One region of the Bacillus sp. LQ16 genome, then DNA from elsewhere that is predicted to be linked to it. Evidence: riboswitches for the same ligand, from Rfam matches in the RefSeq annotation. Region 1 holds a riboswitch; the other holds the start of a gene.
The links. A riboswitch is a leader RNA that binds a small molecule or an ion and turns the genes downstream of it on or off. The one in region 1 is predicted to bind magnesium.
Positions count from the first base shown of each region.

Region 2: another riboswitch for magnesium. It lies ahead of AC3EMB_RS08305 (P-type ATPase actuator domain-containing protein); the one in region 1 lies ahead of mgtA (magnesium-translocating P-type ATPase).

Region 1 covers NZ_CM173491.1:4,047,214-4,054,856, forward strand. The annotation lists gene rnz (ribonuclease Z) at 1-674, opposite strand, end outside; gene AC3EMB_RS20300 (DUF3932 family protein) at 864-1,115, shown strand; gene AC3EMB_RS20305 (hypothetical protein) at 1,150-1,689, opposite strand; M-box (ykoK) riboswitch at 1,858-2,025, shown strand; gene mgtA (magnesium-translocating P-type ATPase) at 2,357-5,062, shown strand; gene AC3EMB_RS20315 (MgtC/SapB family protein) at 5,136-5,837, shown strand; gene AC3EMB_RS20320 (DNA polymerase IV) at 5,879-7,117, opposite strand; gene AC3EMB_RS20325 (tripeptidase T) at 7,461-7,643, opposite strand, start outside.
Region 2 covers NZ_CM173491.1:1,620,379-1,628,021, reverse strand. The annotation lists gene AC3EMB_RS08320 (acyltransferase family protein) at 1-388, opposite strand, end outside; gene AC3EMB_RS08315 (FbpB family small basic protein) at 717-857, opposite strand; gene AC3EMB_RS08310 (5'-3' exonuclease) at 1,213-2,079, opposite strand; gene AC3EMB_RS08305 (P-type ATPase actuator domain-containing protein) at 2,212-2,937, opposite strand; M-box (ykoK) riboswitch at 3,273-3,438, opposite strand; gene AC3EMB_RS08300 (DUF350 domain-containing protein) at 3,652-4,038, opposite strand; gene AC3EMB_RS08295 (glutathionylspermidine synthase family protein) at 4,031-5,269, opposite strand; gene AC3EMB_RS08290 (hypothetical protein) at 5,273-5,584, opposite strand; gene AC3EMB_RS08285 (hypothetical protein) at 5,668-6,117, shown strand; RNA gene ssrS (6S RNA) at 6,172-6,355, opposite strand; RNA gene ssrS (6S RNA) at 6,377-6,559, opposite strand; gene AC3EMB_RS08270 (sulfurtransferase) at 6,676-7,509, opposite strand; gene AC3EMB_RS08265 (YpbS family protein) at 7,512-7,643, opposite strand, start outside.

The sequences.
Region 1 (7,643 bases):
TCTTGCGCAAGCTCCCTACTTGCTTCGCAATATCGCGTATCACCTAAGATAGTAATAATTCTTCCTTTTTGAGGTGGGCCGATAAACTCATTTCCATTTAATATCGTGCCATCCTCTAATTCAACTACTTCTCCATCCTTTAAACGTTTAAAGATTGGACCTGGTTTCACACCCATCTCAAGCAACTTATCAACTAAAAGAGCACCTTGTATATCTTTCTCTACAATACGATATCCAAAACATTCTATACCGTGTGACAATCTTTTCGTTTCTACATAAAATTCATTATCTTCAAATACGGTACCTTCTTCTGTTATCTCCACAACTTCAAGTGGATATTTCACATGTGTCGTACTTACCGATAATGCCACTTCAATAAATTGTTTAATTCCTTTCGGTCCATACACCGTTAAAGGCGTAGTTCCTCCTTGAAATGAACGGCTACCTAATAAACCAGGCAATCCAAAAATATGATCGCCATGTAAATGCGTAATAAATATTTTTTCAATGCGGCGCGGACGTACAGATGTATGTAATATTTGATGTTGCGTGGCCTCGCCACAATCAAATAACCAAGTTTGTCCTCGTTCTTCTAACAATTGTAAAGCAATTGCTGAAACGTTCCTTCCTTTTGAAGGAACACCTGCACCAGTTCCTAAAAATACAAATTCCACTTTCTTTCCTCCAGCTCTAAATATACTCTATCTCTCATCTTACGGAATGTTATTTCAAATGGCAAATTGAATTTACATAACCAATCATCTAGACAACTATATAACACGAACATTATACTTAAAAAATTTAGCAATCGTTCGTGTTTTGTGTTAAAATGATTATACTACATTTTAAGGGAGCGTTTTATTATGAAAGAAGTATTTCGTTTACAAACTGATTTTTCATCTTCATTTGATCGCTGGGTAAGTTCTTTCGTGTCTGATCACCCAGCACAATTAGAATGGACAACTTTAAAGGAATTAATCCATGAATATACAACATCACATACAAATGATACGTTACCAGCATATATTTCTTCAGCTTTAACATATTACGCCCAACGCGTTTCAACTACAAACAGTTCAGAGATTGTTATTTTTGAAAACCCTACCATCTCGTAATCTATAATAAAAAAGCACTGGTTACAGTGCTTTTTTATTTATACTTATTTAGCAAATGATTATATTCCGTCCAAAAGTCTGTATACATACTTTGATCAAACTCATCTAAAATTATCTTTTCACTTGATTTATTGAATAATTCTTTTGCTTGTAGCGCAAAAGAAACAATTTGTTTTCTATATTCATTTTCATTTACTTCTATATGAAGCCCTTCATAGTATATAGCCTTTTGATCAGTAGAAATAACTTTGACAAAATCCTTTAAAACCACATTTTCACCTATATGGTTTATAGTCCAATGAATTAAAATTGGGCATCCTAACATGAGCATAGTGCCACATCCGTGCAAAATAAGCCCCTCTTCATTTTCAATATCACAAATATATTCTTTATCTAAAGTTCGTAACAGAGCTAAAGCTGATTCACTTATTCCCCATTCCTCATCCATACCTGTTTGTGTAATAATCGTTCCATCCACATTTAAATAAAATTCCCCGTGAGAACATAAATCTTCCTGCTCATTAAACAACCACTTTTGATTCTCAATATTTATAATAAAATTTTGTGGTACCATTACAAATTCCCCTTTTATAAAAATATTTATTTTCCACATTATTTATAATTAATATCATGCATTTCATCCCATATATCTATTATAAATCCATTTAATATTTTAAAAACACAGATAAAAAAGATATTGACACTACGATTTTACAGTGCTAACATTCAACATGTAATTGAATATGGTCTCTGTTAGGTGAGGCTCCTGTATAGAGAAACGCTGCTGCCCAAAAATGTCGAGAGACGCCAATGGGTCAACAGGAAAGGTCGGAATGAAGGCCTTTTTTAACGTAGCTGGTTTCAGTACCTATGCTATACAGTGCTAAAACTCAACGAGGGAGAGGTGCATGTATTTTGTCATACACAAAAACTGTTTTTATTTATGTCTACTAGCAGTCTTTGTTGTGGACTCTTTTAACTGCGAATTCAGACCTTTACTCGTTTTGAGTAAAGGTCTTTTTACGTCTATATGCACCTTACTATGAAACAAACATAGCATATTCAGAAACTACTAAATTGTACGGAGGTGAGGAACAGTTGGCAATTGATGATTCGGCCCAGATACCCATACGTTTTACATTCATATTTCATCATGTAGGTAGGAAAGAAACTGTTCCTCACCATTTCAAATAGTTAGGTAACAGATTGTTTCCTCCTTCATGACAGAGGAGGAACTACCGATGTTTAATTTACAAAGACAAGAAACAAAGCATGCTTATGAGCAAGATAGCATGAAAACAAATAACGAATTATTAGTGGAGGTTGCAACACAAGATATAAGCTCTGCGTTAAAACTTTTAGAAACATCTCAAGATGGATTATCTAAACAAGAAGCGTCTCGTAGACTTTCTTTATATGGCCCGAACGAAATAGCTCATAATAAAATGGCACCGTGGTACATTCAGCTTCTGTTAGCATTTAAAAATCCATTTATTTTCGTTTTATTAGCTCTTGGAGCACTCTCCTTTTTCACGGATGATATGCAAGGAACAATTGTCGTATCTGTAATGGTCCTACTTAGTGCAACGATTCGGTTTTCCCAAGAATTTCGTTCTCAAAAAGCTGCCGATAAATTAAAAGCTATGGTTCGAACAACTGCGAGCGTATTTAGAATAAATGGATTTGTACATGAAATAAAAAATGTAACGAATTTAAATCGAAATTACACAACAGAAATTCCAATTGAGGAACTTGTACCTGGCGATATTATTTCCCTTTCAGCAGGTGATATCGTTCCAGCCGATGTGCGTATTGTATCCGCTAAAGATTTATTTGTTAATCAATCTTCTTTAACAGGGGAAGCACTTCCTGTAGAAAAATACGAAAACTGCTACCATACAGAAAATAAGCATATCTTACCGAAAAACATGAAAAAAAATTACAATCCACTCGATATGGAAAACCTTTGCTTCATGGGAACAAATATTGTAAGTGGTAGCGCAAAAGCTGTTGTCATCTCAACAAGTACTGATACGTATTTCGGCTCTTTAGCAAATAAGGTAATCGGAAAGCGGGTAGAAACAAGCTTTGATAAAGGTGTAAACAAAGTAAGCTGGCTCTTAATTACATTCATGCTTATTATGGCGCCTATTGTCCTTCTCATTAACGGATTCACAAAAGGAGATTGGCAAGAAGCTTTCTTCTTCGCTATTGCCGTGGCTGTTGGCCTTACACCTGAAATGTTGCCAATGATTGTAACTGCTAATTTAGCTAAAGGTGCCGTTAACATGTCTAAACAAAAAGTAATTGTGAAGCAACTAAATTCTATTCAAAACTTAGGTGCTATGAATATTCTTTGTACAGATAAAACCGGAACTTTAACAGAAGATAACGTTATCCTTGTTCGTCACTTAGATCCTAATGGAAATAAATGCAATCGCGTCTTGCAATTTGCCTATTTAAATAGTTTCTATCAAACTGGATTGAAAAACTTAATAGATAAAGCTGTTATTAAGCATACAGAGGAAAACAATACATTTGACCCATCAGCTTTTCAAAAGCTAGATGAAATTCCATTTGATTTCGCCCGCCGGCGTATGTCAGTCATCGTAAAAGATATTTCAGGTAAACATACAATGGTTTGTAAAGGTGCCGTAGAAGAAATTTTATCAATTTGCAACTACACTGAAGTGGATAAAAAAATCGTTACACTCACTGAGGAAATACGCTCAAATGTCAAAAAACTAAGCGAGACATTGAATAGTGAAGGTATGCGGGTTATTGCTGTGGCTTATAAAAAAGATAGAAACATAAATGATAAAGAGTACGCAGTAAAAGACGAAACTGATATGATTCTCGCTGGATATATCGGCTTTTTAGATCCACCGAAACCATCTGCAGCAGCTGCAATTCAAGCATTACAAAAGCATGGTGTACAAGTAAAAATTTTAACTGGCGATAACGAAATTGTTACACGAAAAGTTTGTAAAGAAGTTGGATTAGATATCGGCGAACCAATCCTCGGTTACGAGATTGATTCTTTACCAGATAAAGCATTAGCAAAACTTGCTGAAGAAACGACTGTATTTGCGAAGCTTAATCCAATGCAAAAATCTCGCATTATACACGCATTACAAGGAAACGGACACACTGTAGGTTACATGGGAGATGGCATTAACGATGCTGTAGCATTACGTGAAGCTGATGTCGGAATATCTGTTGATACTGCTACTGATATTGCGAAAGAAGCTTCTGATATTATTCTACTCGAAAAAAGTTTAACTATATTAGAAGCCGGAATTTTAGAAGGACGTACTACATTCGGAAATATTTTAAAATATATTAAGATGACAGCTAGCTCTAACTTCGGTAATGTGTTTAGCGTGTTAGTAGCAAGTGCTTTCATTCCTTTTTTACCGATGCTTGCCATTCATCTTTTAATTCAAAACTTACTTTATGATATTTCACAACTTTCTATTCCATGGGACAAAATGGATAAAGAGTTTCTAGAAAAACCACGAAAATGGGATACTGCAAACTTACGAAACTTCATTATTTGTATCGGCCCAATTAGTTCCATATTTGATATTATCACATACGTAGTCATGTGGAATGTATTTGGCGCAAATACACCGAGCGAGCAATCATTATTCCAGTCCGGTTGGTTTGTGGTTGGATTGTTAACACAAACTTTAATTGTTCACATGATACGAACACAGAAGATTCCATTTATTCAAAGCGCTGCATCAACACCAGTCGTTTTATTAACCGCTCTTATTATGGCAATCGGGATTTATATTCCATTCTCACCACTTGGTGCAGCCGTTGGTTTACAAGCATTGCCACTTAGCTACTTCCCTTGGTTAGTAGGAATACTATTAGGCTACGCTTTTTTAACACAATTCCTGAAAAAGCTTTATATTAAAAAGTTTCATAGCTGGTTGTAAAAATAAGAATGAGTGGGTATTCCCCGCTCATTCTAAAAGACATAACAGATACTTATATATGGAGGTGACCATGATGGTATGGTACGACATTGTATTCAGATTAGTTATCGCAATTATTGTAGGTGCTTGCATCGGAATGGAAAGGCAATGGAGACACCGAATGGCCGGGCTGCGGACAAATGCTCTCGTATCACTTGGTGCCTGTATATTTGTTTTATTATCCGTCATGCTTGATCATGATGCTAGCCCCTCACGCATTGCTGCTCAAGTCGTTAGTGGCATTGGTTTTTTAGGGGGTGGCGTTATTATCCGCGATGGTTTTAGTATTAGAGGGCTAAATACGGCAGCTACTTTATGGTGTGCAGCTGCTGTCGGTACTCTTACAGGCGCCGGTTTCCTCGTTGCAGCTATATTAGGTGCAGCCGGCGTGTTACTAGCAAATATACTTCTTCGCCCAATTGCTCTTTTTATGAATAAAAAATCAAAAGAAGAATCACCTGAACAAACGAACTACTTACTTTCCCTTACTTGTTCAGAAGAAACTGAAGCACATATTCGTTTTTTACTTATGCATATGGTAAGTACAGAAGGGCTCAGTTTAAAAGAGTTGTATAGTGAAGATGTAGATTCTAATCAAAAAGTTTGTATACAGGCTACATTACATTGCAAGACAAATGCAGCTATCTTAATTGAAAAAATAGTAAGTAGAATGCTATTAGAATCTGGCGTTACTGGAGCTGGATGGAAGACTTCTTTAGATTTAGAAGCGAGTTAAATAGGAAAGGTGTCATGATTTTTACTACTTCATGACACCTTCTACATAAATTTATTTTCTAACTTTTGTTGAAACGACTTCTCTTGCTTACGTAATAGTTGACTACCTCGTTGTAAAAGTGGTGTTCCATACTTATCATTAATTTGATCAATGACAGCAAGTAGCGGTTCTTTTTTTGCATCCTCTTCAAATGAAAACAAATCTAATTGTTTCACCGATTCTGTCTTCCACTCTATTTCAGTAGCTGTAACACCTAGTAAACGAACGGAATCACCATCCCAATGTTGCTTCCATAAACGGGATGCTGCTTGAAAAATATCGCGTTCTTCCCAAATCGCATTTTTCAATTGCTTACTCCGTGTTACTGTTCGCCTATCATGGTATTTAATCATAATTTGAATATTATAGCTGACAAGGGTTCGCTTTTGTAACCTTTTACTCACTGACTTTGATAAACGTTCTAACATATCAAGTAATTCTTTCTCTTCATCCATATCCTTTGAAAAAGTCATCGAGTTACCGACACTTTTATGCTGTCCCATTTGACTCGGATCCACTTCCCTATCATCCATACCTTTTGCACGCCTTTGCAAATCAACACCGTGCTTGCCAATTTTAGCGCGAATGATATGCTCGTCTCCCTTTGCCAACTGTTCAATTGTCTGTATATGAATATCATTTAATTTTTCAGCTGTTTTCTCACCAATTCCATGCATTGCTCCAACTGGACGTGGCCAAATCAGTTCTGGAATATCACGTTTTCGAAGTACGGTAATACCGAGAGGTTTTTTCATATCAGAAGCTGTTTTTGCTAGGAAAAGATTTGGAGCGATTCCGATACTACACGGAAGCTGCAACTCTGTTAATAGTGCTTGTTGAATCATCTTTGCTATTTCAAGAGGCGAACCAAGTGCGTAGCAATCTGTAATATCTAAATATCCTTCATCTATTGAGACTGGTTGTATCTTTTCTGTAAAACGGGAAAGGACTTGAAACATTTGAAATGAAGCTTCGCGATATAATGCGAAATTAGGACGCCTTACAACTAATTGCGGGCATAACCTTTTCGCTTCCCAAAGGGGCATCGTCGTACGTATTCCGTATTCTCTCGCCTCATAACTACATGTTATAATAATTCCTTTTCTCTCTTTTTCATTTCCAGCAACCGCTAATGGCTTTCCTTGTAATGATGGATCATGAGCAATTTCAACAGATGCGAAAAAGCAATTCATATCTACATGTAAAATTACACGACCATTTTTCGGATACATTTCTCGCATAGTACTCACTCCCTAATCAGAACGTTCGTTCTTTTATTATATCAAATTTTGCACAATAGTTATAATAATTACTTGTTCTTTTTTATAATCCATATAAAGAGGATACACATGTGAGAGAGGCTGATTATGGTGAAATTAACTATATGTTCCTTGTAGTTATATTAATCATCATAATTATTTACTCCTTCCAATTTTCAACATGAATACGTTTGGATTTTTCTCTCGTCTAATATTATATACTGCTATGATTTTTCTTGTATTGGCTTATACGCCTTGTAAAAACAATCGAATCAAAATAAAAAGCGTGTAAATCACAATTGATTTACACGCTTTTTCTATTCTATTACTTCGCTACTTCTTCAATAATTGCAACAACTAATTCTGCTGTTTTTGCTAACTCTTCAACAGGAATCTTCTCGTTTGTTGTATGAATTTCTTCATAACCAACTGCCAAGTTAACTGTTGGGATACCGTGTCCTGCAATTACGTTTGCATCACTTCCGCCACCACTTTGGTGAAGAGAAGG
Region 2 (7,643 bases), 2.4 Mb from region 1:
TCCATGAGCGATTAAACCATTCACTTAAATAAGAAATACCATATTCACTAATTGTAGCCTGGCATATAATAGCTATAATTATTGCCACAATATAGGGAATATATATTCTGCATATACGTTTTAAAAGGTATGACCCATAGCTACTATAGGTTTTTTGAATAGATTCATACAAAACAAATCCGCTCAAAACAAAAAAGATAATAACAGATTCGTTACCACTACTAAAAATAAGACGAGCAGGCGTTTCTTTTAATAGATACACAACAAATGGTTTATTATCTTCATAACTGTAATTTTGAAATGCTGAAAAAATCATTAAATGATGACCGATCATTACTATTAATGAAGAAATCCCTCTTATAGAATCCAATTCTTCGTATCTCTTCATCTTTTTACATCAACTCCTAATGAAATGATAATAATCATTTCAAAGCGACATCTTTATTCATATTCCTCTCCTTTCTTTTCATTCCAATTTTTCATATTAAAATGATTTTATAGTATAAATTTGAGTGTATTGTAACATTTTTTGTAATATTATGAATAGCGAATCTCAAAAATTGGTATATACCAATTTCAACCTCGAAAAATGAGTAATATTGATAGAAAAACACTATAAAAATTTCTTGCATATTTACAAAATTAAAGAGATGAATAGCGTTTTTTCAATATAAAATAAAAAAGATAGCCTACATAGGCTATCTTTTTTATTTTATTTAATTACTGGCACCACTATATGCTACATGTCGTTTCTCAATTCTCTCTTCAATTTCTTTCATATTTTCTTTATTATTTAATAGTGATTGTTTATTTTCAATTAATAATTGTTTAAAAGATTTTCTCACTTTTTTTCTCATTTTCATTGTCCTCCTTGGGGGATGGTTTATATAAAAGATAAAGAATTATCTGTGTGTCCTTATAATAATTGATTGTTGTGAATTCTATTTGAACTTCATATGAAAATTCCGTTTATTTTCTGACAACTTTGTGAACACGAAAAAAAGACTCTCTAAAACTATGTTGAAATTAATTCACTTCATTATAAAAATTACTATTCCCATCAACTTTTATCATTATATCTTGTCGAAACATTTATATATTTAAAATTGAGTTCGACATAATTTTATTTACTATAATACTGTTTACAAAAACAAAAAGAAGGTGTCACCAAGTCAAATTTCGACTTATGCAACATCCCTCTTTCCAAACTATTTATAGCATATTTATTAATATTTCAGGTCTTCCCCAATTCATTTCTTCACAAACAAATCTAAGTTTTTCTTCATCCATTGTGTGTAATCCCTCTTCTAGTAAACATGAAATTGGAACTTCACAGTGAATTTGTGCTAATTGCAACGAAATATTTAAGTTCTCTAAATCACTTTCAATCTTCGTACGCTGCGCTTTTGTTAATGATTCTACATTTTCTAGTACAGCGGATACTGTTCCGTGCTCTTGAATAAGCTTATACGCTGTTTTTTCACCGATACCTTTTACACCTGGATAATTATCACTTGTATCTCCCATGAAAGCTTTTGCATGGACGATTTGCCACGGCTCTACACCTTTTTCTTCCATGATTTTCTCCGGTGTGTAATATTCGTAATTTCCAATTCCTTTACGCAGAAGCATAACCGTAACGTTCTTATCAACAAGTTGAAGTAAATCTGTATCACCAGTTAAAATATAAACTTCAGCTTCATTGCAGTATTGTTTTGCAAGCGTACCGATACAATCGTCCGCTTCGTAGCCTTTCATACCGATAACTGGAATGGATAATTTCGCAGTCATTTCTTGCACTAAATCAAATTGAGGAATTAATTCTTCTGGTGGCGCTGCACGATTTGCTTTATAATTCGAGAACGATTCTGTTCTAAATGTCGTACTTCCCATATCCCAGCATGTAACGATATGTGTTGGTTCAATCGCTTGCGTAGCTGTTAACAAGTGTTTCATATAACCATGAATCCCATTCGTAGGGGTTCCATCTTGTCGTTTCATAAATTGTCCGTAGACACTTGTTGCGTAAAAAGCACGAAATAATAGTGCCATACCATCAACTAATAATACTTTTTTCATAATTCCTCTCCTATTAAAAAAATAATAACCTCACGTTATCACGTAAGGTTATATAAATAGATTACCATTCTACGTTTTTGCTCAACTTTGTCTATTATACATTGTTTTTGTATATTTAGCACCATTAACACATTAAGACGTTCTACTACAACAAGTATGCAATATGCCTGAATACGTATTTTTTCCAGTAGAAACAACTACAGCCTTTGCACTTCCACTAACGATATGTGAACCTTTAAAACATACATTTTCAAGCTCAAGTGGATTATAATCTTTCATCCGTTTTAATGGAATAAATCGTTTACGTTCAAGGTGATAGCAGCTTTCAAACTTCTCTATACTCGCTTCGTTTCCCGTTAACACAGACTCATTCACTAATAAATCATCTGCATAAATAATACGTACATCAGCTGGCACAGCATCTCCAGCCGAAAGAAAAATCATATCTCCAGGTACAAGTTCTTGCACTGGTATCTCCATCATTTTCAGTTCACTATTTAGCCCTGTACTACTAGAACATTCTACTCTAGATACAGTAATCGTTTCACGTTGTAATTCATCACACACACGTTGTTTTGAAAAACCTGGAATCATGCCACCAAGCTTCATCATTACTTCTGCAAGAATTGCTCTTTTTGAAGTTAGTTCATTTCGGCCATATACTTGAATACGTTTTTGCGCCTCTTTCATTGATAGTCCGTCTCTTGTTGTTTTAAAATATGCAAATACAGATTTTACATCTCTTGTTGCAATTTCAATTAATAAATCTTTATTTTTTTGGAGCATTGTTTGTTCTTTTATTGATTTTTTATTTAGTTTATATGACGTGTTACCCACAGTTTTGTTTGCATATAACATATTATCGTCTCCTCCTTTACAACATAGGAAGAAACGCTTTGTTTCTCAATTTATCCACTTTTCTGTGAAAGTGTCTAGCGCTTTATAAACGCTACATTGTGATAAATATAGAGGGAGGAACAAATCGTTTCCTGCCTACATCATATATTTTTGATTTGAAGTATATGGGTAACGGAACCGAGTCAGAATTTGACATGCTCCTCACCTCCTCGTTTAATTTTATAGTTTATACTATGAAATTACTCATAGCTTGGTAACAAAAAAGACCCCTACCCTTAAGAGAGTAGTGGCCATTACATACACAAATAAACGATTTCTAATATAATTAGAAATCTACGGACCTCTCCCTCGCCGAGTTTTAGCACTGTATAGCATAGGTACATTACCAGCTACGTTAAGAAAAACCTTAATTCGATCATTCCTGTTGACCCATTGGCGTCTCTCGACATTTTTGGGCAGTAGCATTTCTCTATACAGGAGCCTCACCTAACAGAGACTTATTTTCATTACATTGAAAATGTTACTCTTATTTAAAATAGATGTCAACAGTAGCCTACAATTTTTTCAAAAGGTATGGCAAACTAACGTATATAAAGTGAAACTTTAATCAGTGGGGGTTTTGTTCATCCCCCACTGATTATTAGCCCTCACCAATCGGGCTGCCCGGCAAATAGCGGGATAAAATAAAAAACTTTACGTTTAAACGTAAAGTTTTTAATAAGTTATACAACCAGCGATTACAATCCCAATCGAAAGCGATAAAAACATAAGAAAAAGACCGACTGCTTGATTATCTTCTTCGAGACTTTTGTTTATATTAAAGCGTGGTGTAAGCCACTCAGCTAAATAAAAGACGATAATTTGAGCCAAAATCCCAACTGCTCCCCACGAAATCATATCAAGAAGTGAAATTGAATTAGCTGCTGTCGAATATAAAACAACAGCTAACCCAAGTAATCTTCCTCCAAGCACATAGCTTACCGCCTTATTTCCTTGAGCCATTAACTTAAATTCCTTTACTTTCGTTGTCACTTCCATTAAGAACAGACCTATACATAAAAGGCCGAGTGTTACTGCTAAATATAATAAAAAATTAATCATTTTTTCCCCTCCTTTTTATACCTACCGGTAAATAGTACGATTCATTTCCTGTAATCTTTTCTCCCGCACGAATACCGATACTACTCGCTTTTCCAGCAATTAAAAACGAACCAAACACATATGACAGTTTCTCGATCCCTTTTTCTGTTTCCAAGGATACGACTGGCAGTTCGGTATACTTTTGAAATATCGGCAGTGACGCTTTATACGTTTCGTGTGCATTTTGAAGCATAATATTTTCGTCTTTATCGCGAATCGTAATTGTATCTCCTTCTCTCCCAAATGAAGGTTTTTGAACGAAAGAACCTTTTCCTAAAAATAAATCTGGTTCTAAATATGTAGGTAACATATATTCTTTAATCCACTGTTGTTCCTCATTTGTATAAAAGACCTCTTCTTCTGCTAACCCCCAAATAAGACACTGAATTGATTTTGGCTGAAGTAAAAATGCTGACAAAGGATTTATTATAAAAAGCTTTCCGGTTTTTACAAGTTGTAACAGTTCCACACCTACCAAATCTCCTGTTTCAGGATCTTGATCCTCAATTAAATCTTCTATCGGATATGTTTGGCGATATAAAACATCAATCTTCGCCCCATCTTTATCGACTAGAGCATCCTTTGTAATTCTAAGTTCTGACATTGGCAATACTTTATTTTCAACATGGCATAGCTGACTTAAATACATAGTGGTATTCCAATCCTCGATATGTTCATGATGTGCTGTAAAAACAACATTTGGATTATCTAATCCCTTTGTCGCTTCCATTACTGCTTTCGTTACACCAGAAGATAGCAATCGTTCTTGATCCGAGTTTGGATCATCATAGCCTAGATTTTCACATACTTTCCCATTCATTTGAAAACATTCCACAATAAAAGTTGGTGTATCACTATTAAACTCAAGCATTTTGATTTTATTATCCTCTGTTACAGCAAAATCAAATCGCGAAATTACAGATTCAGGATAAAGCCCTTTCATTCTAATGAATGATAAACTCGCGGATGGAAAGCCAAGATCTAGAAGCTGTTCGTCACTTAAATTACGCAGCAGTCTAGCAGTCTTAAAAAATATTTTCCCCATTCGTTCAGTCGCTAAGTGTAATTGGTCCAAAGTCTGATTTGTTATAGAAAAAACATGAAACAAACTATACTCACATTCATATAAATCCGACCAAAAATTCGGATATTTTAAATAAAATTCTTTTCGATCCCTTATGTATTGCGACATATTTTAGCCCCCAAATCCTCCCTTTGAACCGCTTCCAATTCCACCTTTAAATTCAGCAGACGATTGATACGATTTAAACGCCGATGAATTTTTAAAAGTGGATTTATTTTGATAGTATCGCCCACCATAGAAATAATGCCCACGATAACCTGAACTACTATCATCACACTGCCATACCCCAAGTTCATCATCCCAATCCCAATCAGAACAACTATTATCATTCGGTTTTGGGGGAAGATCTTGTGCGCAGCCAAATAAAGTGCCAGTCATTAAAGACGTTACGACACCACCTACTAGCCATTTCGTTTTTGTCACCTTCGCACTCCCCTTTTTAAATTCTATTCCTATTATATAGGATGGCATGATAAAGTAGAAGAAAAAGGAAGAAGAGGGATTAAATGCGCTTAGAATATCGACTTAATGATGAAACGAAAGGGTATCCTGCTTTATGGAACTACGCCAATATTTCTAATTCTGAAATTATCGCACGCATGACTTGTGAATATTTTATTAAAGAGAAAAATACTTATGTTGTTACTGCAACTTCGGTTGATCCAGACGGAACAGCAGTTATTTATATTCAAAAAGAAGTTTTCGCCAATGACCCTTCAGACCCTACATACTCCCACATCGGTTTTGAAATTAGAGAACTAAGTGAAACGAGTTCAAGCTTAGTAGATAGTCAAGATGTATGGAACTACGAAGAAATTTTACCATCTCTTCATTCAGATATTATATATATTCAGCGAGACGGCATGTCTATGGAATTCTCCTTGGATTCAAGAGAGATTGATGAAGACAGAAAGTGCTACATTTATTACGGAAACTTCACAGGTGAATCAAGATAATATTGATATATCTATGCAACAAAAAAACCTTACGTATAAAACGTAAGGTTTTTATATAGCCCCACATATGCCGTTCTCTCTAGATGTCCATAAACCTGCTCTCACAGGTGGATGCTCTCACAAATGTTTGTAACTTCCTTCTTAAAAAGATGGCATGTTAGCTACATTTAAATATTGAACTTCCTTATTAAACTTATTGGTTTAAGACATGCATAAGCTACGTACACCGTAGGAATTTTATATAAGGTTAGTTGAAATAAGACCCCCGCACGTGCCGCTCCTCGTAAATGTCCAAAAACCCGCTACTCGCAGGTGGATGCCCTCACAGTTACCGTACATCTTCCTCCACAAGGAAGGCTTGATGATGGTCGCTAAATATTGAGCTTCCGTATAACTAACATCGGTTTTAGACATAAATAAGTTACGTACACCGCAGGATGTATTATTTACTTGTCGTTATATTATCACATTGTTTCCAATGTGTAAAATACAAAGTTTTTCGAGCAATCTCTTGCTTGTGACCTTATTTTAATACAAATTATTTTTGCATGCAAGTGATTAATCTTCTTCTTTTGCAATTTGATTTTTTGGATAAGAAATCCAATCACTCCAGCTACCTGCATACAATTTAACATTTTGGAATCCAGCCAATTTTAACGCAATGATATTTGGACATGCCGTAACACCAGAACCACAATATACAATGGTTTCCTTATCTTTCGACAGATTTTGGAATCGTTCTTGTTGCTCAGCTTCATTCTTAAATTGTCCTGATTGCAACATTCCATCCTTCCAAAAATAGTTTGTTGCTGTCGGAATATGTCCTGCTTTATGATCGACAAGTTCCTCTACACCAGCATAACGTTTTGGCTCTCTTGAATCAATTAACGTAACATCTGCACCTGCCTGGATATTCTCTCTTACTGTTTCCATCGATACAAGCATATGATCTTGTATGTTTGTTTTAAATGTTTTTCGTATAACAACAGGAATTTCCGTTGTTGTCGGTAGTCCATTCTCTTTCCAAACCGGGAAACCACCATCTAATATATATACTTTCTCATGTCCTACATAGTTACATAACCACCATAAACGAGCAGCATTTGCACCAGCTTGACTGTCATACGCAATTACTGTCGTATGTTCATCAATACCAACCTCCGAAAGCTTGTCCGCAAACTCTTCAATGCTTGGCAACGGATGGCGGCCACCATGTTCTGCTATAGGACTTGATAAATCTAAATTCAAATCAAAATATAACGCATGAGGAATATGTTCTTCTTCATACTTTTCTCTACCCCAATTAGGATTCGCTAAATCAAAACGACAATCGATTACACGGACGTTCTCATCTTCTATATGCTCACGTAACCATTCGACTGTAACTATCATCTTTAACGACCTTCTTTCTCTTGTAAACGACTTACATACTCCATAACCATTTCTTCTGTAACATATTTACGCTGCAAGGTAACACCATTTTTTGCAAGATCATTAATTTGCTTTGTTACAACATTAATGACATC